Regions from separate parts of the Streptomyces sp. NPDC007164 genome, predicted to be linked through region 3. Evidence: riboswitches for the same ligand, from Rfam matches in the RefSeq annotation. Region 3 holds a riboswitch; each other region holds the start of a gene.
The links. A riboswitch is a leader RNA that binds a small molecule or an ion and turns the genes downstream of it on or off. The one in region 3 is predicted to bind S-adenosylmethionine.

Region 1: it holds a riboswitch for S-adenosylmethionine, as region 3 does, so the genes downstream of both, ABZ622_RS20880 (hypothetical protein) here and thrC (threonine synthase) in region 3, are expected to answer to the same signal.
Region 2: it holds a riboswitch for S-adenosylmethionine, as region 3 does, so the genes downstream of both, ABZ622_RS06340 (aminotransferase class V-fold PLP-dependent enzyme) here and thrC (threonine synthase) in region 3, are expected to answer to the same signal.

Annotation. Positions count from the first base shown of each region.
Region 1 covers NZ_JBEYFB010000016.1:9,881-19,923, reverse strand. Annotated here, with positions in the region: gene ABZ622_RS20900 (hypothetical protein) at 1-485, shown strand, start outside; gene ABZ622_RS20895 (cytochrome P450) at 664-2,031, shown strand; gene ABZ622_RS20890 (hypothetical protein) at 2,156-2,737, shown strand; gene ABZ622_RS20885 (DUF4232 domain-containing protein) at 2,884-3,405, shown strand; gene ABZ622_RS20880 (hypothetical protein) at 3,413-3,820, opposite strand; SAM riboswitch class IV at 3,869-3,978, opposite strand; gene ABZ622_RS20875 (cytochrome P450) at 4,029-5,291, opposite strand; gene ABZ622_RS20870 (cytochrome P450) at 5,288-6,601, opposite strand; gene ABZ622_RS20865 (TIM-barrel domain-containing protein) at 6,940-9,666, shown strand; gene ABZ622_RS20860 (SAM-dependent methyltransferase) at 9,736-10,043, opposite strand, start outside.
Region 2 covers NZ_JBEYFB010000002.1:403,096-413,138, reverse strand. Annotated here, with positions in the region: gene ABZ622_RS06365 (heme-copper oxidase subunit III) at 1-31, shown strand, start outside; gene ABZ622_RS06360 (c-type cytochrome) at 94-903, shown strand; gene ABZ622_RS06355 (Rieske 2Fe-2S domain-containing protein) at 900-1,952, shown strand; gene ABZ622_RS06350 (ubiquinol-cytochrome c reductase cytochrome b subunit) at 1,949-3,574, shown strand; gene trpD (anthranilate phosphoribosyltransferase) at 3,699-4,763, shown strand; SAM riboswitch class IV at 5,013-5,130, shown strand; gene ABZ622_RS06340 (aminotransferase class V-fold PLP-dependent enzyme) at 5,308-6,684, shown strand; gene ABZ622_RS06335 (Lrp/AsnC ligand binding domain-containing protein) at 6,768-7,049, opposite strand; gene ABZ622_RS06330 (rhomboid family intramembrane serine protease) at 7,046-7,798, opposite strand; gene ABZ622_RS06325 (hypothetical protein) at 7,962-8,204, shown strand; gene ABZ622_RS06320 (NYN domain-containing protein) at 8,241-9,602, shown strand; gene ABZ622_RS06315 (NlpC/P60 family protein) at 9,887-10,043, shown strand, end outside.
Region 3 covers NZ_JBEYFB010000001.1:765,578-775,620, reverse strand. Annotated here, with positions in the region: gene ABZ622_RS03555 (extracellular solute-binding protein) at 1-778, shown strand, start outside; gene ABZ622_RS03550 (DUF3263 domain-containing protein) at 835-1,092, shown strand; gene otsB (trehalose-phosphatase) at 1,438-2,319, shown strand; gene ABZ622_RS03540 (trehalose-6-phosphate synthase) at 2,334-3,749, opposite strand; gene ABZ622_RS03535 (glucosyl-3-phosphoglycerate synthase) at 3,804-4,781, opposite strand; SAM riboswitch class I at 4,935-5,061, shown strand; gene thrC (threonine synthase) at 5,079-6,389, shown strand; gene ABZ622_RS03525 (MoaD/ThiS family protein) at 6,420-6,698, shown strand; gene ABZ622_RS03520 (cold-shock protein) at 7,121-7,327, shown strand; gene groL (chaperonin GroEL) at 7,752-9,374, shown strand; gene ABZ622_RS03510 (hypothetical protein) at 9,762-10,043, opposite strand, start outside.

The sequences.
Region 1 (10,043 bases), on a different contig from region 3:
ACGGCCGTCAGACCGGCAAGGCCGCCGCCGACGCGTCGGCGGTCGAGCTGACCTGCGTACTGCGCACCGTCCGCGCCTGGTCCGAGCCCTGGGCCAACGACCCGCTGCCGGGCAGCTACTACGTACGGCTGACGGTCGTCGATCTGCCGTCGGCGGACCTCGGGCTTCCGGTGAAGACCGAGGTCGAGGTCACGGCGGCCGACAAGGGCGGCGCCGGCGATGTGGACGGCGCGCTCGCCGAGCCGCTGGTCCCCGGTGTGTCCTCCGTCGCGCAGGCCTCCGACGGCTCGTCCGACGGTGACGAGGACGGTTCGTCCAGGGTCTCGCTCGGCAGCGAGCCGGAGGACGGCTGGGCGTCGGGCTGGTGGACCGACCGCTGGCTGTGGACGGTCGGCGGCGGCGTACTCGGAGCGATCGCGGCCGTGTTCGGCTACTCCCTCACGCGCGGCAACGGCCGCCCGTCCAGGGTCCCGCCGGGCGTCTGACCCGCACACCCCGCCGGACGGGCCCCGCTCCCGGGGCCCGTCCGGCGGTGGCGCACAGCGACTACCCTCGACAACTCACGTACCGCACAAGGCCGATGACAGTTCCAGGGCCCGCGGTACCCCTGAAGTCAGGTCGCCGCGCACCGGACCGGTGCGCCACGAGGGAGCGGAGACATTCATGTCCACGGAGACCGGCCCGGCCATCGACGCCGAGCCGCGGAGCCACCGGATCGTGCCGGGCCCCAAGGGGCTGCCGTTCCTCGGGAACCTGCCGCAGTTCGGGAAGAACCCCCTCGCCTTCTTCGAGCGGCTGCGCTCCCACGGGGACATGGTGGGCTGGCGATTCGGCCCCAACTCCTGTGTGTACATAGCGGATCCGGACTGCATAGGCGAGCTGCTCACCGAGACGGAACGCTCCTTCGACCAGCCGGCCCTGGGAATCGCCTTCCGCACCGTGATGGGCAACGGCGTGGTGGTCGCCCGCGGCACGGACTGGCGGCGCAAGCGTTCGCTGGTGCAGCCCTCCGTACGTCCCAAGCAGGTGCGCTCGTACGCGGCGACGATGGCGAGCAGCACGGTGGAGCTGGCGGACACCTGGTCGGGCGGTGAACGCGTCGACATCAAGCGGGAGATGGCGGCGCTGACGCAGCGGATCGCGGTGCGCACCATCTTCGGTGTCGACACCGCGGCCGACGCCGAGGCGATGGGCCGGGCGATGGATGTGGCGCAGCAGGAGATCGGCAAGGAGTTCGCCGGGATCGGCGCGCTGCTGCCGGACTGGGTGCCGACCCCCGGCCGGGCCAGGATCAGGAAGGCCGCGGCGGTCATCGACGCCGAGGTCGGCCGGGTCGTCGCCCGTCACCGTGACGGCGGGGACGAGCGCCCCGATCTGCTGAGCCGGCTGCTGACGGCGGTCGACGAGACGGGTGAGCGCCTCACCGACCGGGAGATCCGCGACGAGACGGTCACGCTGTACATCGGCGGGCACGAGACGACCAGTTCCACACTGGTGTGGGCCTGGTATCTGCTGGCCCGCAATCCGCGGGTGCGTGCCGCGCTCGCCGAGGAGCTGGACCGGGTGCTCGGCGACCGGGAGCCGGGGTTCGACGACTACGCGCGGCTGACGTACACCCAGTCCGTGGTCAAGGAGACGCTGCGCCTCTACCCGACGATCTGGCTGGTCACCGGTGTCGCGAAGGCGGGTGCCCGGATCGGCGGTGTGCCGATGCCGGAGGGCACCCGGGTGTGGACCAGCCAGTGGGTGACTCAGCGCGACGCGCGGTGGTTCCCCGAGCCGGAGGAGTTCCGTCCCGAGCGGTGGGATCCGGAGCAGGGCGACAGCATCGCGGAATACGCCTGGTTCCCGTTCGGCGGGGGCCCCCGGGTCTGTCTGGGCACCCGGTTCGCAATGGTCGAGTCGGTGCTGATCCTGGCCGTGCTGGCCCGCCGCTTCGAGCTGGACGTGGACCCGGGTGTCATCGAGCCGGTCCCGTCGCTCACGCTGCAGCCCGACCGGGACGTGATGGCGACGGTCCGCCCCCGGTGAGGCTCGCGGGGCGGGCCCGGTGGCCGCTCCGGCCGCCCTCGGACCCGCCCCGTAGGCTGCCGTGGTCCGCAGCGCCGCACGCCCTCCGCGTCGGCCCGGTCCCCGGCCGAGGAGGCTGACACGCATGGGCGGTTCCGGCAGGCCCGGCCGGCGCAGGGCCGTGTCCGCCTCCCTGGTGTACACCGCACGCCCGCCGCGCGGCTCCGCCACCGCGTCCGGCCGCCGCCGGGACACGGTCCGCGGCTGCGGCTGCATGGCGGCCGTGGTGATCGGCATCGTCGTCCCGGCCATCGGGTCCACGCTCGGCGGCACCGGTCTGTGGAGGTGGGCGCGGGACAGCTTCCCGGGCGGGGGTTACGGCTTCGCGGTGGCTGTCGGCGCGCTGGTCCCGGTGACGTTCGCGGCCGGGGCGATCTCGGCCGCCACCGTCGGCCGGGCGGCGAGCAGGGCCCGTTCGGCGCTCGGGGCCGTCGCGGCGGTGCTGAGCTTCGCGCTGCTGATGCTGCTCGGCACGGCCTGCGTCGAGATGATGGGCCCCAGCCGCCGGCACCACGACCGGACGGGCGGCTGGGCCTACGAGCACTACGCCTGGGTCTGGGCCGTGGCACTGTCGGCGGGCCTCGTCACGGGCGCGCCGATGGTGGCCGCGTTCCTGCTGCGGGTCCGCGCCCGTGCGCAGCGGGACGGCCAGGCGGGAGCAGCGTAACCCTCCCGGCACCGGATACACCGAACCGATATGTCCGATCTGTCGCGGGGATCGGGTCGTACGGTTCACACTGTCCATGTCGGCTGCACCGGCCGACGGGCCGCCCGGCCGTATCCGCAGGCTGTCGATCCAACGGGAGAAGCACCATGCGTCTTGGCTCCGTTCTCACCGCCGCGCTCGCCGTCGCGGCCACCGTGCCGCTGACCGGCACCGCGGCGTCCGCGACGACCGGCACCGCGAGCCGCCTCGCGACCTGCCAGGAGAAGGCCCTCTCCGTGCACGCCGCACCCGGCGGACAGCGGAACGTGGCCCGGATCGACGTCGTCAACAACGGCAGCCGGACCTGTGTGGTGGACCGGATCCCGACCATCACCTTCCGGGGCCTCGACGGCTCCGCCGAGGCCGTCCCGCCCGCCGGGAGCGGTCCCTACGAGCTGTCCCCGGGCGAGCGGGCGTACGCCGCCGTACGGACCGCGGACCCGGCGGCTGCCGGGGGACACGTCGTCGGCAGCCTCTCGGTGGCGGCGGACCCCTCCCATCTGGGCGTCGCCTTCCGCGCGGCCGCCGTGGGCATGCCGGAGGGGGTCCATGTGTGGATTCCGGTTACCACCCTGTGGCAGGAGTCGCGGGCGGCGGCGGACAGCGCGCTGGCGGACGCGCTGGGGTGAGGCTCGGCTACAGTCCGTAGCTCGTGCCGCCGACGGTGCGCCGCGGGTCGGGGGCGGTCGTCGCGCACAGCGGGCCGGCCTCGAAACCGGCATTGACCAGGGACGTGGCCCGGCCTGCGGAGTCCACCAGCTTCAGGGCGTGCCACCGCGGCAGCCAGAACACCCGTCCGCGGTGGGCCGTGAGCAGTTCGGTGAGGGCCGCCGGGGCGTGTGTCCACACCCTCGGCAGTTCCTCGGCGTGGTCGAAGGCGGCGCGCAGTTCGAACCAGCCGTCGGCGCCGACGTCACCGGAGGTGAGCAGCAGCTCCACGGCCTGGCCGGGCTCCTGGTGGCACTTCTTGGTGTGGATCCAGTGGACGTGGTGACCGGGGCCGTAGCTGGTGCAGCCGTCGTTCTGGACGAGGTGGGGGAGCATGGTGTTCCGTCTTCCCGAGATCATGGACCCCAGGTGCGCCGCCCCGATGGTCCGCTGTTCCCCGCGCGCTGCGCACGGGGCCGGTCGTCACCCGGAGCACCCGCAGCGGAGCGGGGTGCCGTCCAGTTAGCCGGGGCTGTGCACTGGAACTCATGACCTGCGGGAACTGTATCCCACGGACGGCGGTGCCCGACGGGGGGTCAGGTGCTCAGCCGTGCAGCAGTACGGGGAAGGCCTCCATGTCGTTCTGCGTCATCACCGGCAGCCTGCGGACCTCCTCGTCCGGGACGGCCGCCCGCAGTGCCGGGAAGCGTGCGAAGAGTGCCGGCAGGGCGATGGCAGCCTCCACGCGGGAGAGCGCCGCTCCGGGGCAGATGTGCGGGCCGTGGCCGAAGGTCATGTGGCGGATCGGAGTCGACCGGGTGATGTCGAAGGCGTCGGCGTCCGCCCCGTGCTGCTCGATGTCGCGGCCGATGGCTCGGTACGAGATCACCACCCCCTCGCCCTTCGCGATCACCTCGTCGCCCACCTGGATGTCCTGGGTGGCGAACCGCATCAGCAGATGGGTGGTGGGGGTATCCCAGCGCAGGGTCTCCTCGATCACCGTCTCCCACGGGATCTCACCGTCGAGGACGCGGCGGAGCTGGTCGGGGTGGGTGAGCAGGGCCCGGACGGCGTTGAGGATCAGCCCGATGGTGGTCTCGTGCCCGGCGGCCACCATGGCCTTGAGGTTGCCCGCCACCTCTTCCTCGGTGAGCGGTTCGCCGCCCTCCTCGGCCAGGATGAGCGCGCTGGTGAGGTCGTCGGTGGGACGCGCCTTCCTCTCCTGTACGAGAGCGGCGTAGAACACGTCCAGCTCGGCGAGCAGCGCCAGGCGTTCCTCCTGCGGGGTGAGCATGGAGAAGAACGCCTTGTACCGCTTCATCAGCATGGGGTGCTCGGCCTCGTCCACACCCATCAGCATGCCGACGACGCGCATCGGCAGCGGCTGGGCGAACCCGGACTTGAGGTCGACCACACCGTTCTCGCTCCTGCCGCTCTCCTCGTCGAGCGCGTCGAGCAGTTCCTCGGTGAACTTCTCGATGTCCGGGCGGATCTCCTCCAGCCGGCGCGGGGTGAGTGCCTGGGAGGTCTTGGTGCGCAGCCGTCGGTGCTCGGCGCCGTCCACGGTGAACATGGAGCGACCGGCGTCGATCATGCCGATCAGCGGCCACTCGTGGGTGACCTCGCCGCGCTGCCAGAGCCCCCAGGCTTCGAGGTCCTTGACCAGGCGGGGGTCGACGAGGAGTTGGCGGGCCAGCGCGTGCCGGGTGACGGTCAGGGCCGGAACGCCGAGCAGTTCGATCCTGGCGAGCGGACCGGCATCGCGCAGTCGCGCCGTCTCTCCGTCCAGGTCCTGGACCAGCGGGTCGAGGACGACGGGAGCGCCGCTCGAAGCGGCACCCCGGGCAGCGGCGTGCGGGCAGTTCACGACGGGACTCCTGTCGGACGGACGGGGGCGAACCGGACGGGCAGCGCGGTCATGCCCCGCAGGAAGGCGGACTGCCGCCGGACCAACTCAGCGACCGGTACGGAGAGTTCCAGGTCGGGGAGCCGGTCGAGCAGCACCTCGATGCCGGTGCGGGCGATGATTTCGGCGATCTCCTGCGCGGGAAAGGGACAGCGGTACTCGCCGTGGCTGAACGCCAGGTGGGCGCTGTTGCCGCGCTGACCGGACGGTCCGCCCGAGGCGGAGAGGTGCTGGCGGATGTGCGGATCGGCGTTGGCCGCGCCCAGGCCCAGCAGCAGCATGTCCCCGGCCCGGATGCCGCGGCCTCCCAGCCGGGTGTCGCGGGCCGCCCAGCGGCCGGCGAGGATCTGTGTCGGACCTTCCTCCCAGAGCACCTCGTTCATGGCTTCGGCGACGCTGTGCCGGCCGCCGGTGAGCGCCACGGCGAACTGGTCGTCGGTGAGCATCAGCCGGAGCGAGTTGCCGATCCAGTCGGCGGTGGTGAGGTGTCCCGCTGCCGTGATGGCCATCAGGTCGAGTACGTACTCCTCGTCGGTGAACTCCCCCGCGTACGCCAGCATGCGCGAGGTCACGTCGTTCCCGGGCATGGCCCGACGGGACGCCAGCAGCCGCCGCATGCTCTCGGCGAACCGCAGATGGGCCTCCTGCGCTCCCGGCCCGCCGTCGGCCAGGTCCCCGAGCACCTCGGCGATCCGCGGCCCGTCCGCGTCGGGGAATCCGACCAGGCGGGCGAGGACGAGCACCGGCAGCGGTACGGCGAAGTCGGCGATCAGGTCCGCCGTGCCCCGCCGGCAGAACCCGTCGACGAGGCGGTCCGCCAACTCCTCGCAGTCCCTGCGGAGTTCGAAGTGCTCGACCTCTTCGAGGGCCTGCCCGACCATCGCGGCGTGGCGTCGGTGCTCGGCGCCGGCGGTGAAGTAGACGGACGGCATCGGCCGGCCGACCATCGGCAGCAGCGGCCAGTCCTCGGGGATGTTCCCCCACTGGTTCCACAGCCCGACGTCCCTGGGGAACAACTCGCCGTTGCTGGTGACCTGGTGGAGTTCGCGGTAGCCGATGACCAGCCAGGCCGGTACCCCTCCGGGCAGTTCGACGGGCACCACGGGACCGTGTTCGCTCCGCATGGCGCGGTAGACGGCATGGGGTTCCGTGTGGAATCCGGGTCCGCTGAGGGGCACGGCGGAGCCCCCGGCGTTTGCCGGGCAGCGCCCGGTGCCGGGCGGCGGGGATGCGGTCGGGTGGCCGGACACCGCGGATGCGGGCGTCGTCATCGTACGGAATCTCCTGCGACGAAGGCTTCGCTCATAGCGGTGGTCGGTTGATCAACGCGCCTTCACTATAGGGAAATTCAGTGAGCCTTCGGACACTATTCGCGACCACTCTCACCATCATTCCGATCCAGTGAGTCCGTTTTCTGAGCATGGTTGATCAAAAGGGCGGGGATGCGCCACCCCTCACCACCCACCCCACCCGTGCGCCCGCCGCGAATTCCCACTCCGGTCACTTTTCGAAACGTTGACCTGGGCACCCGGCCGGAACGCCGGACCAAGCGTTGACATGCACCGGTCGCACGGTGAATTCTGATGCTCGAATATCCAGAGTTCCAATCATGTCTGCGCAGGCATCGGCTATTTCACTGTTCGGTACGAACGGAGAACACTCCTTGCGGATACTCAAGAAACGTCCCGGTCGAGCGGCGGTCGGCACGCTCTCGGTGATCGTCCTCGCGCTCACCGCCCTGACCGCCCCCGCCCCGCGGGCACAGGCAGCGGCCACGCCAGCGGGCACCCTGGACGGCACCACGAAGAATGTGACGTGGCAGAGCCCGGTCTACGCCAAGGGCACCGTCGACTCCCCCGCCAAGTGCGGCACGGCCGCCGAGGACCCCGAGAACGCGGTCTGCGCCCGGTTCGACCTGACTGTCGACCCGCCCGAGGGCCAGTGGGACGACAACCCCGAGGGCGGCGTCCCTGTCTCCATCCAGTGGGAGACGCCCACGGACGACTTCGACATGTACATCTACGACTCGGCCGACAGACAGGTGGCCTCCAGCGCGGGCACCGCCGACCCCGAGTCCACGGTCATCCCGAAGGCTTCCGGGACGTACCACGTGGTGGTCGTCCCCTACGACGTGCACAACAACTCCTTCAGCGGAACGGCGTATCTGCCCGAGGCCACCGATGCCGGGAACCTCACCGGTTTCAGCGGCTCGCACGGCAGGTACGAGATCGCGGCCGGTGCACTCAAGGCACGCGCCGAGTTCTTCACCGACGACACACTGCGGCTTCAGGCATCCCCGGACGGCGTACTCGCCGACCCGAAGGACAGCCACATGATCCGGCAGCGGCCCACCGCCCAGCCGCACACCAAGTCCTTCGACGCGGGCACCTATTACGGGATCCGCTCCAAGGGCGTGGTGCTGCGCGTGTACAAGAAGCCGTTGCGCTTCGGCCTCTACAAGGCCGACAACCGTACGGCCGTCTGGCAGGAGGCCGACCCGCTGCGCTGGACCGGCGGTGGCATGCGGCAGAGCCTGAAGCGCGGGACCGACGAGCAGTTCTTCGGCGGCGGCGAGCAGAACGGCAGCTTCTCGCACCGCGACCGAATCATGAACGTCGGCAACAACACCGACTGGAACGAGGGCGGTTACAACAACTCCCAGCCGTTCTACCTCTCCACGGCCGGCTACGGCGTGTTCCGCAACACCATGACGCCCGGCATCTACGACTTCGGCTCCCCGGTGAGAACCGGTCAGCAGGAACGGCGCCTGGACGCGTACTACTTCACCGGTGACACCAAGACGGTCATCGGCAAGTACACCTCCCTGGTGGGCAAGCCGTTCATGCCCCCGGTGTACGGGCTGGAGCCCGGCTCCGCCGACTGCTACCTGCACAACGCCAACCGGGGCGAGCGCCACACCCTGGACGCGCTGAAGGTCTCCGACAGCTATGCCGACAACGGGATGCCGCTCGGCTGGATGCTCGTCAACGACGGCTACGGATGCGGTTACGAGAACCTCCCGGAGACCGGTGCGGGACTCAACAAGAACCATGCCCAGCTCGGGCTCTGGACACAGAACGGTCTGCCCGACGAGGCCGCGGAGGCCAAGGCCGGGGTACGCGTCCGCAAGCTGGACGTCGCCTGGGTCGGCGGCGGCTACGGCTTCGCGCTGGACGCCTGCGACCAGGCCAAGGCCGGTATCGAGAACAACAGCGACGCCCGCGGCTTCGTCTGGCTGCCCGTGTCCTGGGCCGGTGCCCAGCGCTGCGGTGTGCTGTGGAGCGGGGACCAGAGCCTGTCCTGGGACTTCATCCGCTGGCAGATCCCGACGTACGCCGGAGCGACCATGTCCGGCATCGCGTACAACACGGGCGACGTCGGCAGCATCTACCGTCACGACCCCGAGATGTACACCCGCGACCTCCAGTGGAAGGCGTTCCTCCCGGCCATCATGACCATGGACGGCTGGGCCAGTGACATCACCACCAAGCAGCCGCACGACCAGCAGCCGTGGCTGGACGGCGAGCCGTACACCTCCATCAACCGCAAGTACCTGATGCTGAAGGAGCGGCTGCTGCCGTACATGTACACCCTGTCGAAGGAAGCCACCAGGACCGGTGTCGGCGCGGTCCGGCCGCTCGCGCTCGAGTACCCCGACGACCCGGCGGCGCTCGGTCCGGACGCCAAGTACGAGTTCCTGGCCGGACCCGACTTCCTGGTCGCGCCGGTGTACAGCGACACGGACGTCCGTAACGGCATCTACCTGCCGAAGGGCACCTGGACGGACTACTGGACGGGGAAGACCTACCAGGGCCCGACCACCGTCAACGGCTACAAGGCGCCGCTCGACACCCTGCCGCTCTTCGTCAGGGGAGGATCGATCGTGCCGATGTGGCCCGAGGGCACCGTGTCCTGGGAGTCCCGGGACCGGACCCGGCTCGGCTACGACATCCACCCGCAGGGCACCACCGAGTACACGCTCTACGAGGACGACGGCGTGACGCGGAAGTTCGCCGAGGGCGCCTCGGCCACCCAGCACGTCCGGGTCCAGGCCCCCGCCCACGGCAAGGGGGGCGGCACCACCGTCAGGATCGGCGCGAGTGTGGGGAGTTACCGGGGCAAGGTGTCCGCCCGCTCGTACGACCTCACCGTGCACGGCGAGCACGCGCCGTCGCAGGTCGTCATGGGCCACAGCCGCCTGCACCGGATGAACTCGGCGGCGGAGCTCGCGAAGGCCGGGTCGGGCTGGTTCACCGACCCTGCGACCGGGATCACGGAGGTCAGGACACCGTCCGTCTCCACCGGGCGCGGCTTCACGGTCGAGCTGCGGAAGTAACCGGCCCGGCACGGCGCCGGATGGCCGGGGGCCGTCTCCGGACGGCCCCCGGCCCCCGCGCCCGGGACGCTACGGCTTGCGGGCGACCGCGCCGTAGATCGGCACCGGCTGCGTCTCCACCGGGAGCTCACCGACACTGAGCTCCGGATGCCAGTCGACGACCGGCACCAGGCCGGGCTCCACCATTTCCAGCCCGTCGAAGAACCGGCTGATGGCCCGGTGCGACCTCGGTACGAGCGTCACACCGCCCGCCGCGTACGAGGCCACCCCCTTCGCCACGCTCTCCGGGTCGAAGTCACCGGTGAGCTGTGACAGCACCAGACAGCTCCCGGGGGCGAGCCGCTCCATCAAGCGCGCCACCAGCGCGTAGGCCCCTT
Region 2 (10,043 bases), on a different contig from region 3:
CCTCTTCGCCACGATCTACATGATCAAGTAACCGGGTTCGAACCCGAACCACATCCAGCATCGACGCAGAAGATCCTGACACCGGGGTAATCCGTGAAAAAGCTCTCCGCACGACGACGCCATCCGTTGGCGGCGGTCGTCGTACTACTCCTCGCGCTGGCGGCCACTGGGGGGCTGTACGCCGCGTTTGCGCCCGCGAGTAAGGCGCAGGCCGACGAAACCGCCCAGTCCCTCGCCATCGATGAGGGCAAGAAGCTGTACTCCGTCGGTTGCGCCAGCTGCCACGGAACCGGCGGTCAGGGCACCACCGACGGGCCGAGCCTGGTCGGCGTGGGCTCCGCCGCCGTTGACTTCCAGGTCGGTACGGGCCGTATGCCGGCGCAGCAGCCCGGCGCCCAGGTGCCGAAGAAGAAGGTCATCTACAACCAGGCCCAGATCGACCAGCTCGCGGCGTACGTCGCGTCGCTCGGCGCCGGCCCGATCGTCCCGACCAAGAACGACGTCAACCCTGAGGGTGCGGACATCGCCAAGGGTGGCGACCTGTTCCGTACCAACTGCGCGCAGTGCCACAACTTCACCGGCGAGGGCGGTGCGCTGACGAACGGCAAGTACGCGCCCAGCCTTGAGGGTGTGGACCCGAAGCACGTCTACGAGGCCATGCAGACCGGCCCGCAGAGCATGCCGTCCTTCCCGGACACGACGATGCCCGCGCAGCAGAAGCGGGACATCATCGCGTACATCCAGACCGTGAACAGCGCCCAGGCGGAGAACCCGGGCGGGCTGAAGCTGGGCGGCCTGGGGCCGGTCAGTGAGGGTCTGTTCGCCTGGATCTTCGGGCTCGGCGCACTGATCGCAGTTGCCATTTGGGTCGCGGCCCACACCGCTAAGGCCAAGAAGTCATGAGTAGCCAAGAGATTCCAGACGAGAACCTGCCCGCTGAGCAGGGCACCGCGCACGGCGCGGTAGAGGTCGCCGACGACCCGTTCGCCGACCCGGGGCTGCCGGCCCACCAGCCGCGCATCCAGGACATCGACGAACGTGCCGCGAAGCGCTCCGAGCGCGCCATCGCGTTCATGTTCACGCTGTCCATGCTGGCGACGGTCGGCTTCATCGCCTCCTACGTCATCTTCCCGGTCGACAAGATCGTGTACATCTGGCCCTTCGGCCATGTGAGCGCGCTCAACTTCTCCCTGGGTCTGACCCTGGGCGTGGCCCTCTTCACGATCGGCGCCGGCGCCGTCCACTGGGCGCGCACGCTGATGTCCGACGTGGAGGTCGCCGACGACCGGCACGCCATCGAGGCCGAGCCCGAGGTCAAGGCGAAGGTCATGGCGGACTTCGCGGCAGGTGCCGAGGAGTCCGGGTTCGGACGGCGCAAGCTGATCCGCAACACCATGTTCGGCGCGCTGGCCCTGGTGCCGCTCTCCGGTGTGGTGCTGCTGCGCGACCTCGGTCCGCTGCCGGAGAAGAAGCTCCGCAGCACCCTGTGGGCCAAGGGCAAGCAGCTCATCAACATGAACACGATGGAGCCGCTGCGCCCCGAGGACGTCACGGTCGGTTCGCTGACCTTCGCCATGCCCGAGGGGCTGACGGAGGAGGCGGAGGACTTCCAGAACCAGATCGCCAAGGCCGCGCTGATGATCATCCGCATCGAGCCGGACAACATCAAGGACAAGCGCGAGCGCGAGTGGGCCCACGAGGGAATCGTGGCCTTCTCCAAGATCTGCACCCACGTCGGCTGCCCGATCAGCCTGTACGAGCAGCAGACGCACCACGTGCTCTGCCCGTGCCACCAGTCCACCTTCGACCTCTCCGACGGCGCCCGCGTCATCTTCGGTCCGGCCGGTCACGCCCTTCCGCAGCTGCGGATCGGCGTGAACAGCGAGGGCAACCTCGAGGCGCTCGGTGACTTCGAAGAGCCCGTCGGTCCTGCATTCTGGGAGCGCGGATGAGTACTGCGACCGACACACAGCGCAAGGCGCCCGCCGGTGAGCGGGTGGCCGACTGGGCGGACGGCCGGCTCGGGATCTACTCCCTGGCCAAGGCCAACATGCGCAAGATCTTCCCGGACCACTGGTCCTTCATGCTCGGCGAGATCGCCCTCTACAGCTTCATCATCATCATCCTCACGGGTGTGTATCTGACGCTGTTCTTCCACCCGAGCATGAACGAGGTCGTGTACCACGGCTCGTACGAGCCGATGCAGGGCATCAAGATGTCGCAGGCCTACGCCTCGACACTGGACATCAGCTTCGACGTCCGCGGTGGTCTGCTGGTCCGCCAGATCCACCACTGGGCCGCGCTGATCTTCCTGGCCGGCATGTTCGTGCACATGATGCGCGTCTTCTTCACGGGCGCGTTCCGCAAGCCGCGTGAGATCAACTGGCTGTTCGGCTTCCTGCTGTTCGTGCTGGGCATGTTCACCGGCTTCACCGGTTACTCGCTCCCGGACGACCTGCTGTCCGGTACGGGTGTCCGCTTCACCCAGGGCGCGATCCTGTCGACGCCGATCGTCGGCACGTACATCTCGATGTTCCTGTTCGGCGGAGAGTTCCCCGGCCACGACTTCGTCGCCCGGTTCTACTCGATCCACATCCTGCTGCTGCCGGGCATCATGCTCGGTCTGCTGGTGGCGCACCTGATCCTTGTCTTCTACCACAAGCACACGCAGTTCGCGGGTCCCGGCCGGACGAACAAGAACGTCGTCGGCATGCCGCTGCTGCCGGTGTACATGGCGAAGGCAGGCGGCTTCTTCTTCCTGGTCTTCGGCATCATCGCCATCATCGCGGCGATCGCCACGATCAACCCGATCTGGAACATCGGTCCGTACCGCCCGGACCAGGTGTCCACCGGCGCCCAGCCCGACTGGTACATGGGCTTCGCCGAGGGTCTGATCCGAGTGATGCCGGGCTGGGAGATCAACCTCTGGGGCCACACGCTGGTCCTGGGCGTGTTCATCCCGCTGATGGCCTTCGGACTGGTGCTCGCGATCATCGCGGTCTACCCGTTCGTCGAGTCCTGGGTCACCGGGGACAAGCGCGAGCACCACATCCTGGACCGCCCGCGCAACGCCCCGACCCGGACGGCCTTCGGTGTCGCCTGGATCACCGAGTACGTCATCGTCTTCATCGGCGGTGGCAACGACCTGTGGGCCACGCACTTCCACCTGTCGCTGAACGCCATCTCCTGGTTCGTACGGATCTTCATCTTCGTCGGCCCGGTCCTCGCGTTCATCGCCACCCGGCGGATCTGCCTCGGCCTCCAGCGCCGCGACAAGGAGAAGGTGCTGCACGGACGCGAGTCCGGCATCATCAAGCGCCTGCCGCACGGTGAGTTCGTCGAGATCCACGAGCCGCTCGGCCCCGAGCAGCTGCACACGCTCACCGCGCACGAGCAGTACAAGCCGGTCGAGATCGGCCCGACGGTCGACGAGAACGGTGTCGAGCGCAAGGTGTCGGCCCTGCAGAAGCTGCGGGCCCGGCTCAGCAAGGGCTACTTCGGCGAGGACAACCAGATCGCCAAGCCCACCGCCGAGGAGTACAAGGAGATCACCAGCGGCCACGGTCACCACTGATCGCCTGAACTGATCGCCACAGCGGGAGCCCCGTCCATTCGATGGACGGGGCTCTTTGCCGTCCCCGGCGCTGGATAGGGTGGGGGTGATCCCTTTTACCGGCTGTGGACCCCAGGAGCGGACCATGAACGTTGTGACCCCGATCGGCGGCGACAGCGTGGCGGACCGCACCTGGCCCGGCGTGCTGAACCCCCTGCTGCGCGGCGAGAACCTCACCGCGGACGACACCGCGTGGGCGATGGACCGCATCATGCGCGGTGAGGCGAGCGATGTGCAGATCGCCGGATTCGCGGTCGCCCTGCGCGCCAAGGGCGAGACGATCGACGAGGTGTCCGGCCTGGTACGGGCGATGTACGAGCACGCCAACACCATCCACGTACCCGGCCGTACGGTCGACATCGTCGGAACCGGCGGCGACCTCGCCAAGACGGTCAATATCTCCACCATGTCGGCGGTCGTCATCGCCGGCACCGGCGCCAAGGTCGTCAAGCACGGCAACCGCGCCTCCTCGTCCGCGAGCGGTTCCTCCGACGTGCTGGAGAAGCTCGGCGTCAACCTGGACCTCAGCGCGCAGCGGGTCGCCGAGGTCGCCGAGGAGGCGGGCATCACCTTCTGCTTCGCGGTGAAGTTCCACCCCGCCCTGCGGTACGTCGCCAGGGCCCGCAAGGAGCTCGGCACGCCGACCACGTTCAACATCCTCGGACCGCTCACCAACCCGGCCCAGGTGCGCTCCCAGGCCGTCGGTGTCGCCGACCTGAGGATGGCGCCCATCGTCGCCGGTGTCCTTGCCGAGCGCGGCAATTCGGCGCTGGTCTTCCGGGGCGACGACGGCCTGGACGAGCTGACCACGACCGCGACCTCGCGGGTCTGGGTGGTCCGGGACGGAGCGGTGCGCGAGGAGGCGTTCGACCCGCGCGACGTCGGCCTGGAGCTGGTGCCCGTCCAGGCCCTGCGCGGCGCGGACGCCTCGTACAACGCCGATGTGGCCCGGCGGGTGCTGGCCGGCGAGCGGGGGCCCGCCCGGGACGCCGTGCTGCTCAACTCGGCGGCGGCGCTGACGGCTCTCGACCCGACGGACGGCACGCTGAACGAGCAGCTCGCGGCCGGGATCGCGAAGGCCGCCGAGTCCATCGACTCCGGTGCGGCGGCCCGCGCTCTGGAGCGCTGGGTGGCGGCCAGCAACGCCTGAGCCTGCCGGGTGACCTCTGATCGGGCGGCCACGCCCTGGCACGCACGCTTCCCGCGTTGCCGAAATGCCCGAGTAGCTCCGCTACTAGGACATCCCGGCGCCTTGGAATCGCACGCACCAGACCGCGTCCGCTATCCGATCGAAGGTCACCCGGCAGGCTCTGAAACGGGCGCAGATGTGGCGCAAGGCGCAGTCCGGATCCTGGACTGCGCCTTGCGCGTCTTCGTACGTATGGCAAGATGCTGGGCAGGTCATGAGTGACAGCGACTACGGCCCCGGCCCGCTGTCCGGCAACCCTCCGTCCGTGGCGGGGTGCCCCGGGTGAAGACCAGGCCGTAGGCAGCGAGGTCTGCGGCAAGCGCGGGCCCCTCGGCATCTGTGAATGCCAACCCCCGGGGTCCTGGTCCCTAGGGAGTCTCTTGTGAGCACGCGAATGCGATAGGGCCGTCGGCCCTCTTCCGCACACCCCTTTTCACCTTTTCCGCTGCGCTGCCGCGTATCCGCCGGCGCATGCGATTTCGCCTGCCTCTCACGGGAGTTCGCCATGTCTGTCTTCACCGCTGCCGCCGACCAGTCGCTTTGTGCACCTCTGCCGGTTCTGGGCAAGGATGTGACGGTTCCGCTGGTCACGGGCGGTGAGGTCAGCTACGCCGCGCTCGACTACGCCGCCAGCGCCCCCGCGCTCCAGCGGGTCTGGGACGACGTCGCGGCGTACGCCCCGTACTACGGCAGCGTCCACCGCGGAGCCGGTTACCTCTCGCAGCTCTCCACGGACCTCTTCGAGAGCAGCCGCGTCACCGTCGCGGAGTTCCTCGGCTGCCGCGCCGGTGACCAGGTGATCTTCACCCGCTCGACCACCGACTCGCTGAACCTGCTGGCCGCGGTGGTCCCGGCCGACTGCCAGGTCTTCGTCTACGAGACCGAGCACCACGCCTCGCTGCTGCCGTGGCGCGACGCCCGGGTGACCTACCTGAACGCTCCGCGCACCCCGGCCCAGGCCGTCGAGACGCTGGAGCGGGCGCTCGCCGAGCGCGACCCCTACGGCCCCGCGCTGGTCTGCGTCACCGGTGCCTCCAACGTCACCGGCGAGCTGTGGCCGGTGAAGGAGTTGGCCGCCGCCGCGCACGCGCACGGCGCCCGGATCGTGCTGGACGCCGCCCAGCTCGCCCCGCACCACCCCGTCGACATCGCCGAGCTGGACGTGGACTGGGTTGCCTTCTCCGGACACAAGCTGTACGCGCCCTTCGGCTCGGGCGTACTGGCCGGCCGGGCCGACTGGCTCCAGGAGGCCGAGCCCTACCTCGCGGGCGGCGGCGCCTCGCGCAAGGTCGCCCGTCGCACCGACGGCGGGGTGGACGTCGAGTGGCACTCCACCGCCGCCCGCCACGAGGCCGGTTCCCCCAACGTCATCGGTGTGTACTCCATCGCCGCCGCCTGCAAGGCGCTCACCGAGGCGGGCTTCGACAACCTGGTCGCCCGGGAGCAGCACCTCGTCGCCGCGGTCCGCGCCGGCCTGGCCGAGGTCCCCGAGGTCAAGGTGCTCTCGCTGTTCGGCGACGACGCCCCGCGGGTCGGCGTCATCTCCTTCGTGGTGGAGGGCTGGAACAGCTCGCACTTCGCCGCCGCGCTCTCCGCCGAGTACGGCATCGGCGTCCGCGACGGACTGTTCTGCGCCCACCCGCTGGTCCGCACCCTGCTGGGCAGCGACCCGCAGGAGGTCGGCGAGTGCGGTGCGCCGGAGGCCGAGCCGGGCGAGCGATCGCTGAACGCGATCCGGGTGAGCTTCGGCGCCGGTACGCCGGACGAGCACATCGAGCGGTTCGTCCGCGCGGTCAAGGAACTGGTCAGCAAGGGCGCCCAGTGGAAGTACCGCACCGAGGACGGCCGCTGCGTCCCGGACCGGGGTGCGGTGCAGCTCTGAGGCACACAGCACTTCGGCGGGGGACGGGCAGCCTTGTGGGCCCGTCCCCCGCCGAAGTGCCGCGGGCGTGGTGAGGCGCGTGCCTACGCGTCGAGGCCGATGGCGAAGGCGGCCTCCAGGTCGTGCTGCGAGTAGGTACGGAACGCCACATGGGTGTCGGTGGCCTCGACGCCGGGGATCTTGCTGATCCGGCCGGGGATGACATCGGCGAGATCGTCGTGCTTGGGCACCCGGACCATGGCGATCAGGTCGTACGTACCGGTGACCGAGAAGACCTCGCTGACACTGTCCAGCGCGGCGATGGCCTCGGCGATCTCGGGAATCCGGTCCACGCTGGTTTTGATGAGCACGATCGCGGTGATCACGGCTGGCTTTCTCCCTCGGTGGCCGTGGCTGGTCCCTTCACTCTATCCGTACGCCGGTAACGCCCCCAGGCGTAGAGAAAGCCGAGGGCGAAGCCCACCACATGGGCCAGATAGGCCACGCCCGGCCCCCCGCTGCCGGCGCCCTGGACGGCCAGCCACTGGAGGGCGAACCAGAAGACCAGCACGATCCAGGCGGGGAAGCGCAGCGGCAGGAAGAAGAGGAACGGGAACAGGCTGGTGACCCGGGCCCTGGGGAACAGATACAGGAACGCCCCGAGCACCGCCGAGATCGCCCCCGAGGCCCCCACCAGCGTCTGGTCCGACGTGGCGTGCGCGGCCGCGTAGGCGACCAGGGCGAGGTAGCCGGAGATCACGTAGAAGAAGGTGAACCCGACCCGGCCCATGCGCTCCTCGGTCATCGCCCCGAACACGTACAGGAAGAGCACGTTGCCGAGCAGGTGCAGCCAGCTGCCGTGCACGAACAGGGCGGTGAACGGGGTGAGCAGGGCGTGCGCGGAGCCGTCCCACAGCTCACCGGGGATCACGCCCCAGCGTTCGAAGTACCCGGCCTGTGCGGCGAGCAGGGCGTCGGCGGTGCCGGGGACCGGGTTGAAGCCGGACAGCGGGCTGATCACGAAGACCAGGGAGCAGACCGCGATCAGGGCATGGGTCACCAGCGGTCCGCCCGAGGTGACCGTACGTAGGAGCCCGCCGGTCAGCCTGCCGGCCACAGCTCGCCGATCGATCATGAACAGAGCATGACGCAAGCGGAGGGAACGGGACAGACCGCCTCGCCGTGTCGGGGGGACACGACGAGGCCGTAGGGTTACGGCAGGACATCCGCAGTTCGACGGCGCACCGCGAGATCCTTGAAGCAAGGCAGCACGAGGCTCGACGAAAGAGGACGCAACGATGACGACGGTTCCCCAGCCGACCGACGGGACCCGCTGGCGCTGCACGCTCTGCGGAAATCTCACGCGCTTCGACGTGACCCGCTCCTCGAAGGTCGTCGAATACGTCCATCTCGACCTGGCCGGTGAGTCCAGCGTCGAGGAACGCGAGGTGGTCAGTGAGACCATCGAGTCGGTGCGCTGCCGTTGGTGCAACGCGGTGGACCAGATCGAACTGGTGGACAGGCCGGGTGCCGACTCCTGACGGAGCCGCGCCCACAGACATTTGGGGTGACGGATGGTGGAGCAGCCCGCTAGCGGCGCCGAGTCGGCCGGGGCGGCCGACGACGCCGTCGAGGCGCTCGACCGCCCACTGCCCGAAGGCGTACGGCGGCGGGTCGTCGCACTGGTCTCGGACGCGTTCGGCGGTCTGACGGTCACCGAACTCCCCGCCCAGCTGCGGCAGTACGCCCGCTTCACCCCGACCCGGCGGGCCAAGTTCGCCGGGAACGCGATGGCGGCCGCTCTGGAGAGCGATCCGTTGTTCCGGCAGCGCATCGGCGAGCGGCTCAAGGAGGGCCAGCCGGAGCTGACCGATGCCCTGGAGGCCGGGTCGCCGCCCGCGGCCGCCGACCCCGTCGACGTGGCCGCCGCGGCCTATGTGCTGCGCCCGGCGGGCTGGGTCAAGCTGGTCGCCGCCGCCGGCGAGGAGGCGCAGCGCGCGGACGCCGAGCGCGCCGACGAGGAGAGCCGCCGCGAGCTGGAGCGGCTGCGCGAGGAGCTGGTCCGCGCCCGCTCCCAGACGAAGAGCGAGACGGAGCGGCTGCGCGTCGAGCTGGACGCGGCCCGCAAGGAGGCCGAATCCCTCCAGCGCAAGCTGCGCAGCGCCGTCAACGAGGTCAAGCGCGCCGAGGCCGCGCTGCGCCGCAGCCGGGCCGAGACCGACACCGTACGGTCCGAGGCGGCCGCCCAGGTCTCCGCGGCCGAGAGCGAGAGCCGTCGCCTCAAGGCGCGGCTCGGCGAGGCCGAGGCGTCCGTGGAGGCGGGCCGCCGGGCCGCCAGGGAGGGCCGCTCGGTCGAGGACATGCGGCTGCGGCTGCTGCTGGACACGGTGCTCGACGCGGCGAGCGGACTCCGCCGCGAACTGGCCCTGCCGCCCTCCTCGATGCGGCCGGCGGACAGCGTCGACGCGGTCGAGCCGGGCCGGATGTCGCCCAAGGACATCGCCGCCAGGGCCCTTTCGGAGACCGACCCGGCCCTGCTCGACCAGTTGCTCGCGCTGCCGCAGGCGCATCTGATCGTCGACGGCTACAACGTCACCAAGACCGGCTATCCGCAGCTGCCGCTGGAGAAGCAGCGGTTGCGGCTGCTGGGCGGGCTCTCGATGCTCGCCGCGCAGACCGGTGCGGAGATGACCTGTGTCTTCGACGGGGCCGAGCTGGCGGCCCCGGTGCTGCTCGCACCGCCGCGCGGGGTCCGGGTGCTGTTCAGCAAGCCCGGGGTGACCGCCGACGAGCTCATCCGTCAGCTGGCGCGCGCCGAACCTCCGGGCAGGCCGGTCGTGGTGGTCTCCACCGACCGCGAAGTGGCCGACGGAGTCGCCAAGGCGGGTGCCAGGCCCGTTGCGTCCGTCTTGCTCCTGAAGCGCCTTTCGCGCGTCTAGCGGCACTTGCCGGTTGTCGGTGGAAATCGGGGAACGGACCGTCAAGTCACCGCTACACCCCGTGCGTCGTGGGTAAAGAAGTGCGGTCCGTGACGAGATTTTTCCGGCGAGGATTTGAACTGATCACAAGATGGTCACTAGGGTCAGGCCTCGAACCTTCGCACGGTTGATCACCCATCCGGGGTGACTGTGAAGGCACCGCCGAGTCCGTGACATGCACGGAGCCGGGGATTCGCGTCCCCCACAGCCCGGTAGGCGGCTCGAGGAAGAAGGAGCTCGCCTCCGTGGCGTCCCACCGTCGTCCCAAGCAGCCGAGCCGCGCTCGTGTGACCGTGCTCACCGCAACCGCCGCCGCAGCCGTCGCCCTGACCTCCCAGGCGGCGCACGCCGACCCGAAGCCCTCCAAGAGCGAGGTCAAGACCAAGGTCGAGAAGCTCAGCC
Region 3 (10,043 bases):
CCTGGACGCCCCGAAGACCTGGGACGACATACGCGACGACGCGGCGCTGCTCAAGCAGCGCGGGGTGACCTGTCCGTTCGCGCTGCCGCTCGGACCGGAGGAGCCGCAGGCCGAGACCACGATGTGGCTGCTCAGCGGGGGCGGCGGCTTGATCGACGACAGCGGCTCGTACGAGATCGACTCGGCCGAGAACGTCCGGACCTTCGACTGGCTGAAGACGAACCTGGTCGACAAGGGCCTCGTCGGCCCCGTCGCCCCCGGCAGGCTCGACCGGCAGAAGGCGTTCGACGCGTTCACCGACGGCAAGGTCGGCATGCTGAACGGCCATCCCACGCTGATGCAGGAGGCCGAGCGCAAGGGCGTCTCCGTCGGCATGGTGCCGCTGCCCGGCATCGACGGCCCGAGCGAGGGCTCGCTGGGCGTGGCCGACTGGATCATGGGCTTCAAGCAGAACGGCCACCGGGTGCCGCTGGGCAAGTTCTTCGACTATCTGTTCACCGACAAGAACGTCATCGACTTCGCCGACGAGTACGACCTGCTCCCGGTCACCGACAGCGCCTCCGCGGCCATGGAGTCCGACGCCAGGTTCAAGCCGCTGTGGAAGTTCCTGGCCGCGCTGCCGAACTCGCAGTTCTACCCGTTCGGCAAGACGTCCTGGGCCCGGTCCAGCGAGTCGATCAAGGAGAACATCGGCAAGGCGGTCGAGCCGGACGGCAGCCCCGAGAACGTGCTGGGGAAGATCGCGCGCGACTCGGCGGCGGCGGAGCACGCGGAGTAGCGGGCGGTGCGGAGCAGCGGGTGGCGGCGCTCCGGACGGGCGATATGTTGGCTGATATGACCGCCCCCACGTCCGGCCCCGACGACACCGACGGCCTCTCCGACCGGGACCGTGCCGTGCTCGCCGTCGAACGGCAGTCGTGGTCCGGCCCCGGTGCGAAGGAACGGGCGATCCGCGAACAGCTCGGCATCTCGCCCACCCGCTACTACCAGCTCCTCAACGCCCTGCTCGACGACCGCCGCGCACTGGCGGCGGACCCGGTGACGGTGAACCGCCTGCGCCGGGTGCGGGACGCACGGCGCGAACGGCGCTGAGAGCCGGATCAGAGCCCCTTCGGGAGCCGGGAATTCAGGACCCTCGGCTCAGTGAAGCCCCTTCGGCGGCTCTAACTCGATGGCCTTCCGCTCGGTGGAGCCCCTTCGGCGGTCCGAATTCAATGGCCTTCCGCTCAGCGAGGTCTTCCGGCGGCCCGAATTCGATGGCCTTCCGCTCAGCGAGGCTTTCCGGCGGGCCTGAATCCGAGCGCTTCGGTTCACCGAGGGCCTTCCGGCAGCGCGAACTCAAGCCCCTCCGGCGATTGAGGAGCGGGGGTCCGGGGGCAGCGCCCCCGAATACGCCCGCACCGCCCCAACTCCCCGCCCCGGCTATAGGCTCCCCTCATGGGCAGCAACCCGGAAGCACCCGCACCCGAACCCGCACCCACATCCGCACTCCCGACCCCCACCACCGCACCCGGCCAAGAGGCCCTCGCCGCGATCCTCGCCCGCCCCGACCGCGCCGTGATCGCGCTCGATTTCGACGGCACCCTCGCCGACATCGTCCCGGACCCGGAACAGGCCCGCGCCCACCCCGGTGCCGTCGACGCCCTCGTCGCGCTCGCCCCGAAAGTGGCCTCCATCGCCGTGATCACGGGCCGCCCGGCCGGCGTCGCGGTCCGGCACGGCGGCTTCGCCGGGGTGCGGGGCCTCGACCACCTCGTCGTCCTCGGCCACTACGGCGCCGAGCGCTGGGACGCGGTGTCCGGCACCGTCCACGCCCCCGCCCCGCACCCCGGCATCGCCTCGGTCCGCGCCGAACTCCCCGGCGTGCTCGACCGGTCCGGCTCCTGGCACGGAACCTGGGTCGAGGAGAAGGGCCGGGCGATCGCCGTCCACACCCGCCGGGCCGCCGACCCGCAGGCCGCGTTCGAGGCGCTGGGCGGCCCGCTCGGCGAGCTCGCCACCCGGCACGGCCTGATCGTCGAACCCGGCCGGCTGGTCCTGGAGCTGCGCCCGCCCGGCATGGACAAGGGCGTGGCGCTCGCCCAGTACGTACGGGAGACGGACGCCGAGTCCGTGCTGTACGCGGGCGACGACCTCGGCGACCTCGCCGCCTACGCCGCGGTGGAGAAGCTCCGCGCCGACGGCGCCGACGGCATCCCCGGCCTGCTGGTGTGCAGCGGCAGCGCGGAGGTGCCCGAACTGGCCGAGCGGGCCGATCTGCTGCTGGCCGGACCGGGCGACGTCGTCGGATTCCTGGCGGCGCTGGCCCGGCGGATCTGACGCCCGTCCCCGCCTCAGTCCCGCCGTAGCGCGTCCAGCTGGTCCAGGAACCACTGCTGCGGCGGCAGCACGACCGCCGCCGCTGCCAGGCGTTCGGTGCGCGCCGCCCGTTCGTCGTCCGCCATCGTCAGCGCCTCGTGCAGCGCCGCCGCCGTCGCGGAGACGTCGTACGGATTGACCACCACCGCGTCGCTGCCCAGCTCCTCGTAGGCGCCCGCCTCCCGGGACAGCACCAGCGCGCAGCCGTGGTCGGAGACGACCGGGATCTCCTTGGCCACCAGGTTCATACCGTCGCGGATCGGGTTGACGAGCGCCACGTCGGCCAGCCGGTACGCGGCGAGCGAGCGGGCGAAGTCGTCCTTGACGTGCAGCACCACCGGCGTCCAGCCCGCCGTGCCGTACACGGCGTTGATCTCGTCGGCGACCCGCCGCACCTCGGCCGTGTAGTCGCGGTACACCGCCAGGTCCTGCCGGGAGGGGTAGGCGAAGGCGACATGGACGACGCGCTCGCGCCACTCGGGCCGCTCGTCCAGGAGTGCGCGGTACGCGAGCAGGCCGCGCACGATGTTCTTGGACAGTTCCGTTCGGTCCACCCGTACGATCGTCCTCCGGCCGGGACCGGTCTGCTCGCGCAGCGCCGCCATCCGCTCGTCCACATCCGCCTCGTGGGCCCGGCGGCGCAGGAAGTCCGCGTCCGCGCCGAGCCCGTGCACCCCGATCCTGGTCCGCCCGGTGCCGCCCAGGATCTGGGTGCAGCAGCCGATGAACGCGTCCGCCCAGCGCCGGGTCAGGAACGCCGCCCGGTCCGCGCCCAGGATGCCGTGCAGCAACTGCTCGGCGATGTCGTCGGGGAGCAGCCGGAAGTAGTCGACGGGCGCCCACGGGGTGTGCGAGAAGTGGCCGATCCGCAGATCGGGGCGCAGCTCGCGGAGCATGCCCGGCACCAGCGCCAGGTGGTAGTCCTGCACCAGCACCGCCGCACCCTGCCCCGCCTCCTCGGCGAGCGCCTCGGCGAAGGCCCGGTTGTAGGTCTCGAACGACGCCCACTGCCGCCGGAACTCCGCGTCGAAGACCGGTTCCAGCGGCGTCTGGTACAGCATGTGGTGGACGAACCAGAGCACCGAGTTGGCGATGCCGTTGTACGCGTCGGCGTGCACCTCCGCGTCGATGTCGAGCATCCGTACGCCCTGCTCGGCGACCCCGCGCCGGACCGCCTCCCGGTCCCCGGCACCGAGCGCGGCACACACCCACAGCTTGTCGTCGACGGCGCTCAGCCCGGAGACGAGACCGCCGCCGCCGCGTCTCGCGTCGAGCGATCCGTCCTCTCCCAGGGTGTACGAGACCGGGCCGCGGTTGGACGCGACGAGGACCTGGGCATCGGACCGGACGCCGGACCGGGCAGCGGGCTGGGCATCGTGCTCGGAGACCATGTTGCGGAATCTAGCCCGATCACGAACCGCCCAAACGTGCGAAGTCAGACCACGTCAGGCCGCGCGGCGCGAAACGTACTCCTCGATCTCGCACATCGGGGGACGCTCCTCGGTGTCCACGGCATGGGTGCGCGGTACGAAGCCGTTCTCGCCGCGCTCGAACTGGGTGAGGACCGGGCGGATCAGGTGGCCGCGGGAGAGCCGCAGCTGGGCGGTGCGGTAGATCGCCGCCGCCATCCGGCCGAGCGCCTGCCCGTCCTGGTGCCGGTGCTTGCGCACCCCCACATCGACCTGGGCCAGCGCGTCCAGCCCCACCGTGTGCAGCGCGTCGACGAGCAGGCCCAGCTCCACGCCGTAGCCGACGGGGAAGGGCAGCCGTTCGAGCAGCGAGCGGCGCACGGCGTACTCGCCGCCCAGCGGCTGGACGAAACCGGCCAGCTGCGGCCAGTGCAGATTGAGCAGCGGACGGGCCACCAGCTCGGTCACCCGGCCGCCCTGCCCCGCCGTCCTGCCGACGGCGGGCCCATCGGGACCGGTGCCGAACGGGCGGTCGTACATCGCCTTCACGAACTGCACGTCCGGCTCGGTCAGCAGCGGGCCGACGATGCCGGAGACGAAGTCCGCCGAGAAGTCCTTCAGGTCGGCGTCGATGAAGCAGACGATGTCGCCCCCGGTCACCAGGAGCGAACGCCACAGCACCTCGCCCTTGCCGGGTACGGCCGGGATCCGGGGGAGTATCGCGTCGCGGTGCACCACCCGGGCGCCGGCCTCCCGGGCCACCTCGGCGGTGGCGTCGGTGGAACCGGAGTCGATCACCACGAGCTCGTCGACCAGCCGGACCTTCTCCATCAGCTCGCGCCGGATCGTCGCGACGATCTCGCCGACCGTCGCCTCCTCGTTCAGCGCGGGCAGTACGACACTGACGCTCCCGCGGCCCGCCTCCGCGGCCCTGGCGGCCAGCAGGCGGTCCATCGGACGGTCGGCGGCCGACCAGGAACGCCTGGCCAGCCAGCATTCGACCTCTTCCAGCACGGTCGATACTCCCTGTGTGTGATCCATCTCGCGGTTCGGACGACTATCTCAACAGTCCGGTGCTTCGGTTACAGTCTTGAACAACGCGGACGACCATCGCATGCCGGGGTCCGTCCGCCGATAAACGCCCGGATCGAAGATCCGGTGCCACAGCGCTCATCCAGAGGGACTGAGGGAACGGCCCGTTGAAGTCCCGGCAACCCTCCCGCCGACCGCGAGGTCAGGTGGGGAAGGTGCCAATTCCGTCTCGTGGCGAAACGCGCCGCGAGGAAGATGAGGAGAAAGGGCCTCGCCACCATGGCTGCGCAGACCGTTGCAGTAAGCACCAATTCCTCCGCCGACGCCCGATCCGTCGACCTCGGCCCCGCCTCGGGCCTTTCCTGCCGCGAGTGCGGCGAGCGATTCGAACTCGGCCCCATTTTCGCCTGCGCGTCCTGTTTCGGGCCGCTCGAAGTCGCGTACGACCTGCCGAGCGGCTCTCCCGAAGAGCTGAAGAAGCGCATCGAGGCGGGCCCGGCCAACATCTGGCGCTACGCGCCGCTGCTGCCGGTCCCCGCCGACGTCGCCGAGAAGCCGAACCTGAACCCCGGCTGGACCAAGCTCGTCCAGGCCGACAACCTCGCCCGTGAGCTCGGCGTCGAGCAGGGCAAGCTGTTCGTCAAGGACGACTCCGGCAACCCCACGCACTCCTTCAAGGACCGGGTCGTCGCCCAGGCCATCGAGGCCGCCCGCGCCTTCGGCTTCACCACCCTCTCCTGCTCCTCCACCGGCAACCTCGCCGGTGCCGTCGGCGCCGCCGCCGCCCGCGCCGGCTTCCGCTCCTGCGTGTTCATCCCGCACGACCTGGAGCAGGGCAAGGTCGTCATGGCCGCGGTGTACGGCGGGGAACTGGTCGGCATCGAGGGCAACTACGACGACGTCAACCGCTTCTGTTCCGAGCTCATCGGCGACCCGCTCGGCGAGGGCTGGGGCTTCGTCAACGTCAACCTGCGGCCGTACTACGGCGAGGGCTCCAAGACCCTGGCGTACGAGATCTGCGAGCAACTCGGCTGGCGGCTCCCGGACCAGCTGGTCATCCCGATCGCGTCCGGCTCGCAGTTCACCAAGATCGACAAGGGGCTCCAGGAGCTGATCAAGCTCGGCCTGGTCGAGGACAAGCCGTACAAGCTCTTCGGCGCCCAGGCCGAGGGCTGCTCCCCGGTCTCGGTCGCGTACAAGGGCGGCCACGACGTCGTCCGGCCGCAGAAGCCGAACACGATCGCCAAGTCCCTGGCGATCGGCAACCCGGCCGACGGCCCGTACGTCCTGGACATCGCCCGCCGCACCGGCGGCGCCGTGGAGGACGTGAACGACGAGCAGGTCGTCGACGCGATCAAGCTGCTGGCGCGCACCGAGGGCATCTTCGCGGAGACGGCGGGCGGTGTGACGGTCGGCGTGACGAAGAAGCTCATCGAGGCCGGTCTGATCGACCCGTCGCTGACCACCGTCGTACTCAACACGGGTGACGGTCTCAAGACCCTCGACGCGGTGGCCGAAACCTCTCAGGCGACCGCGACGATCCGTCCCAGCCTGGACGCGTTCCGCGCCGCCGGCCTCGCCACCAGCTGACCACCCGAGACTTCAGGAAGGGCACCCGCCATGAGCGTCAAGGTCCGCATCCCCACCATCCTCCGTACCTACACGGGCGGCCAGGCCGAGGTCCCGGCCGAGGGCTCGACCCTCTCCCAGGTCATCGAGTCCCTGGAGCAGAACCACCCGGGCATCGCCGCCCGCGTCCTGGACGACCAGGGCAAGCTGCGCCGCTTCGTGAACGTGTACGTCAACGACGACGACGTGCGCTTCGAGGGCGGCCTGGAGACCGCGACGCCCGACGGCGCCGGCATCTCGATCATCCCGGCGGTGGCGGGCGGCTGCTGACGCCCCGTCCGGCCGCATCGCGTTATCGAATTGCCCCCTCCGCGTTTGAAGCGGAGGGGGCAATTCTGCATGGTTGAGCGGGGTACAGTGTGGGAAGTCCCCCCAGCTGCCCCGCGCCGCCCGCATATGAGAATGCGCCTGGTCGCGACAAGATGCAGCCAAAGTGTGTGTTGCCCTTGCGGCATAAGTCGCCTTTGCCTGGCCCGACTTGCCCAGGAACCTCATGAATCGCGCATATTCGGGCGTTCGGCGCGGCCGAGAATTCTCGTCCGATTGACCTGTTGCAGAGGGCAGTTGGGCAGATACATTCAGCCGCGGTCGACGCGTTCCGGCGCACACACCCTCTCCTGTCGGAGGGTGAGTTCTGACCCGGGTCCGCGAAGTGCGGTCCTGCGCAAGGGCCAGTAATAGGGGAGTTAGGCATGGCTCAGGGCACCGTCAAGTGGTTCAACGCGGAGAAGGGGTACGGCTTCATCGCGGTCGACGGTGGTGCGGATGTTTTCGTCCACTACAGCGCGATCCAGATGGACGGGTACCGCACCCTCGAAGAGGGTCAGCGAGTTGAATTCGAGATCTCGCAGGGCCAGAAGGGGCCGCAGGCAGACATGGTCAAGCTCGCCGTCGGCTGAGTTCGGCGCGGTCGGCCAACGACACCACTCACGCGCTGAGGGCCCGTACCCCGGGGGTACGGGCCCTCAGCGCGTCCTGACGCGCGCCGGGTGTTGTCCGCAGCTCTGCACGGCCTTCGTCCGCAGCCCTGCGCGACCCTCGTCCGCAGCCCTGCACGGCCCTCGCCCACAGCCGCCGCGGCCCTCGTCCACAGCCCTCCACGGCCGTCCGCCGTTGTCCACATCCGGAGGGGGACGCTTGCACTCTCGGGGGTCGAGTGCTAATCATTGCGTTAGCACTCTCCAGGTGAGAGTGACAGAACTTGGACCGGGCCGGTGAGGCCCGCAGGTCGGTGGGGCAAGGAACCGCCGGTCACGCAGGCCGTCCGTCGCGGGCGCCACTCGGTCCGGAGAAATCCACCCCTGTCCGGGAGGACCACTTCACATGGCCAAGATCATCGCGTTCGACGAGGAGGCCCGGCGCGGTCTCGAGCGCGGCATGAACCAGCTCGCCGACGCCGTCAAGGTCACCCTTGGCCCCAAGGGTCGCAACGTCGTCCTTGAGAAGAAGTGGGGCGCCCCCACGATCACCAACGATGGTGTTTCCATCGCCAAGGAGATCGAGCTGGAGGACCCGTACGAGAAGATCGGTGCGGAGCTGGTCAAGGAGGTCGCCAAGAAGACGGACGACGTCGCCGGCGACGGTACGACCACCGCCACCGTTCTCGCCCAGGCTCTCGTCCGCGAGGGTCTGCGCAACGTCGCCGCGGGTGCCAACCCGATGGCCCTCAAGCGGGGTATCGAGAAGGCCGTCGAGGCCGTCTCCGCCGCCCTCCTGGAGCAGGCCAAGGACGTGGAGACCAAGGAGCAGATCGCTTCGACAGCCTCCATCTCCGCCGCCGACACCCAGATCGGCGAGCTCATCGCCGAGGCCATGGACAAGGTCGGCAAGGAAGGCGTCATCACCGTCGAGGAGTCCCAGACCTTCGGTCTGGAGCTGGAGCTCACCGAGGGTATGCGCTTCGACAAGGGCTACATCTCGGCGTACTTCGCCACCGACATGGAGCGCATGGAGTCGTCCCTGGACGACCCGTACATCCTGATCGTCAACTCGAAGATCAGCAACGTGAAGGACCTCCTTCCGCTGCTGGAGAAGGTCATGCAGTCCGGCAAGCCGCTGCTGATCATCGCCGAGGACGTCGAGGGCGAGGCCCTGTCGACCCTGGTCGTCAACAAGATCCGTGGCACCTTCAAGTCCGTCGCCGTCAAGGCCCCGGGCTTCGGTGACCGCCGCAAGGCCATGCTCGGCGACATCGCCATCCTCACCGGTGGCACCGTCATCTCCGAGGAGGTCGGCCTCAAGCTGGAGAACGCCGGTCTCGACCTGCTTGGCCGCGCCCGCAAGGTCGTCATCACCAAGGACGAGACGACCATCGTCGACGGTGCCGGTGACAGCGACCAGGTCCAGGGCCGGGTCAACCAGATCCGCGCCGAGATCGAGAACTCCGACTCGGACTACGACCGCGAGAAGCTCCAGGAGCGCCTCGCGAAGCTGGCCGGCGGCGTGGCCGTCATCAAGGCCGGTGCCGCGACCGAGGTCGAGCTCAAGGAGCGCAAGCACCGCATCGAGGACGCGGTGCGCAACGCCAAGGCCGCCGTCGAGGAGGGCATCGTCGCCGGTGGTGGCGTGGCTCTGCTCCAGGCCTCGGCCGTCTTCGAGAAGCTGGAGCTCTCGGGTGACGAGGCGACCGGCGCCAACGCCGTCAAGCTGGCGCTGGAGGCCCCGCTCAAGCAGATCGCCGTCAACGGTGGTCTTGAGGGCGGCGTCGTCGTCGAGAAGGTGCGCAACCTGGCCGTCGGCCACGGTCTGAACGCCGCGACCGGCGAGTACGTCGACATGATCGCCGAGGGCATCCTCGACCCGGCGAAGGTCACGCGTTCCGCTCTGCAGAACGCCGCGTCCATCGCCGCGCTGTTCCTCACCACCGAGGCCGTCATCGCCGACAAGCCGGAGAAGGCCTCCGCGGCCGCTCCGGGCGGCATGCCGGGCGGTGACATGGACTTCTGATCCTGACGGATCGGTAGTTCCGGCACAGCTTCGCAGCTCTGCCGCGTGGGCCCCGGGACCATTTCGGTCCCGGGGCCCACGTGCGTCTCCCGCCCGTCCTGCGTGCTACCGGGCGAACAACAGCTCCGGGAAGCGTTCGGAGGGCCCGTCGAGTAGCCGGTCGTCGTGCCCGCGCAGCCACCGGTCGAAGAGCGACGCCACGTACGCCCGATTCGCGGCCGGTGCGCGGCCCGGGCTCCCCATAGGTCTGCGGCGGGCGCACCCACGATGCCCGCCGGAGCATCGTGAGCGCGTGACACCGCAGTCCCCATTCCGTCATGAGCCCCCTGGCTCCCCGGTATGAGACAAGGGGCAGGGCGGGCACGGCGGTCAGGGCGACGCGCCGTGCTACGGCAGGCGGTCGAGCAGCCAGGTGCAGAGTTCCTCCGTCACCAGGGTGTGTCCCTCGTTCCGGGAAGCGAACTTGAACTCGTCCAGCCCGCCGATGCCTTCCGGGAGCGAGGAGATGTCCTGGTACAGGCTCTCGTCCGTGTCCGGGTCGGCGACGTCGACCGCGCTGACGGACGGTACGAAGCAGTGCGACCGGATGCGCACATCGGTCTTGAAGCCGAGGATCGCGTTGAGGGCGTTGAGCCCGTCGGCGAGGATGCCGAAGCCTTCCAGCGAGCC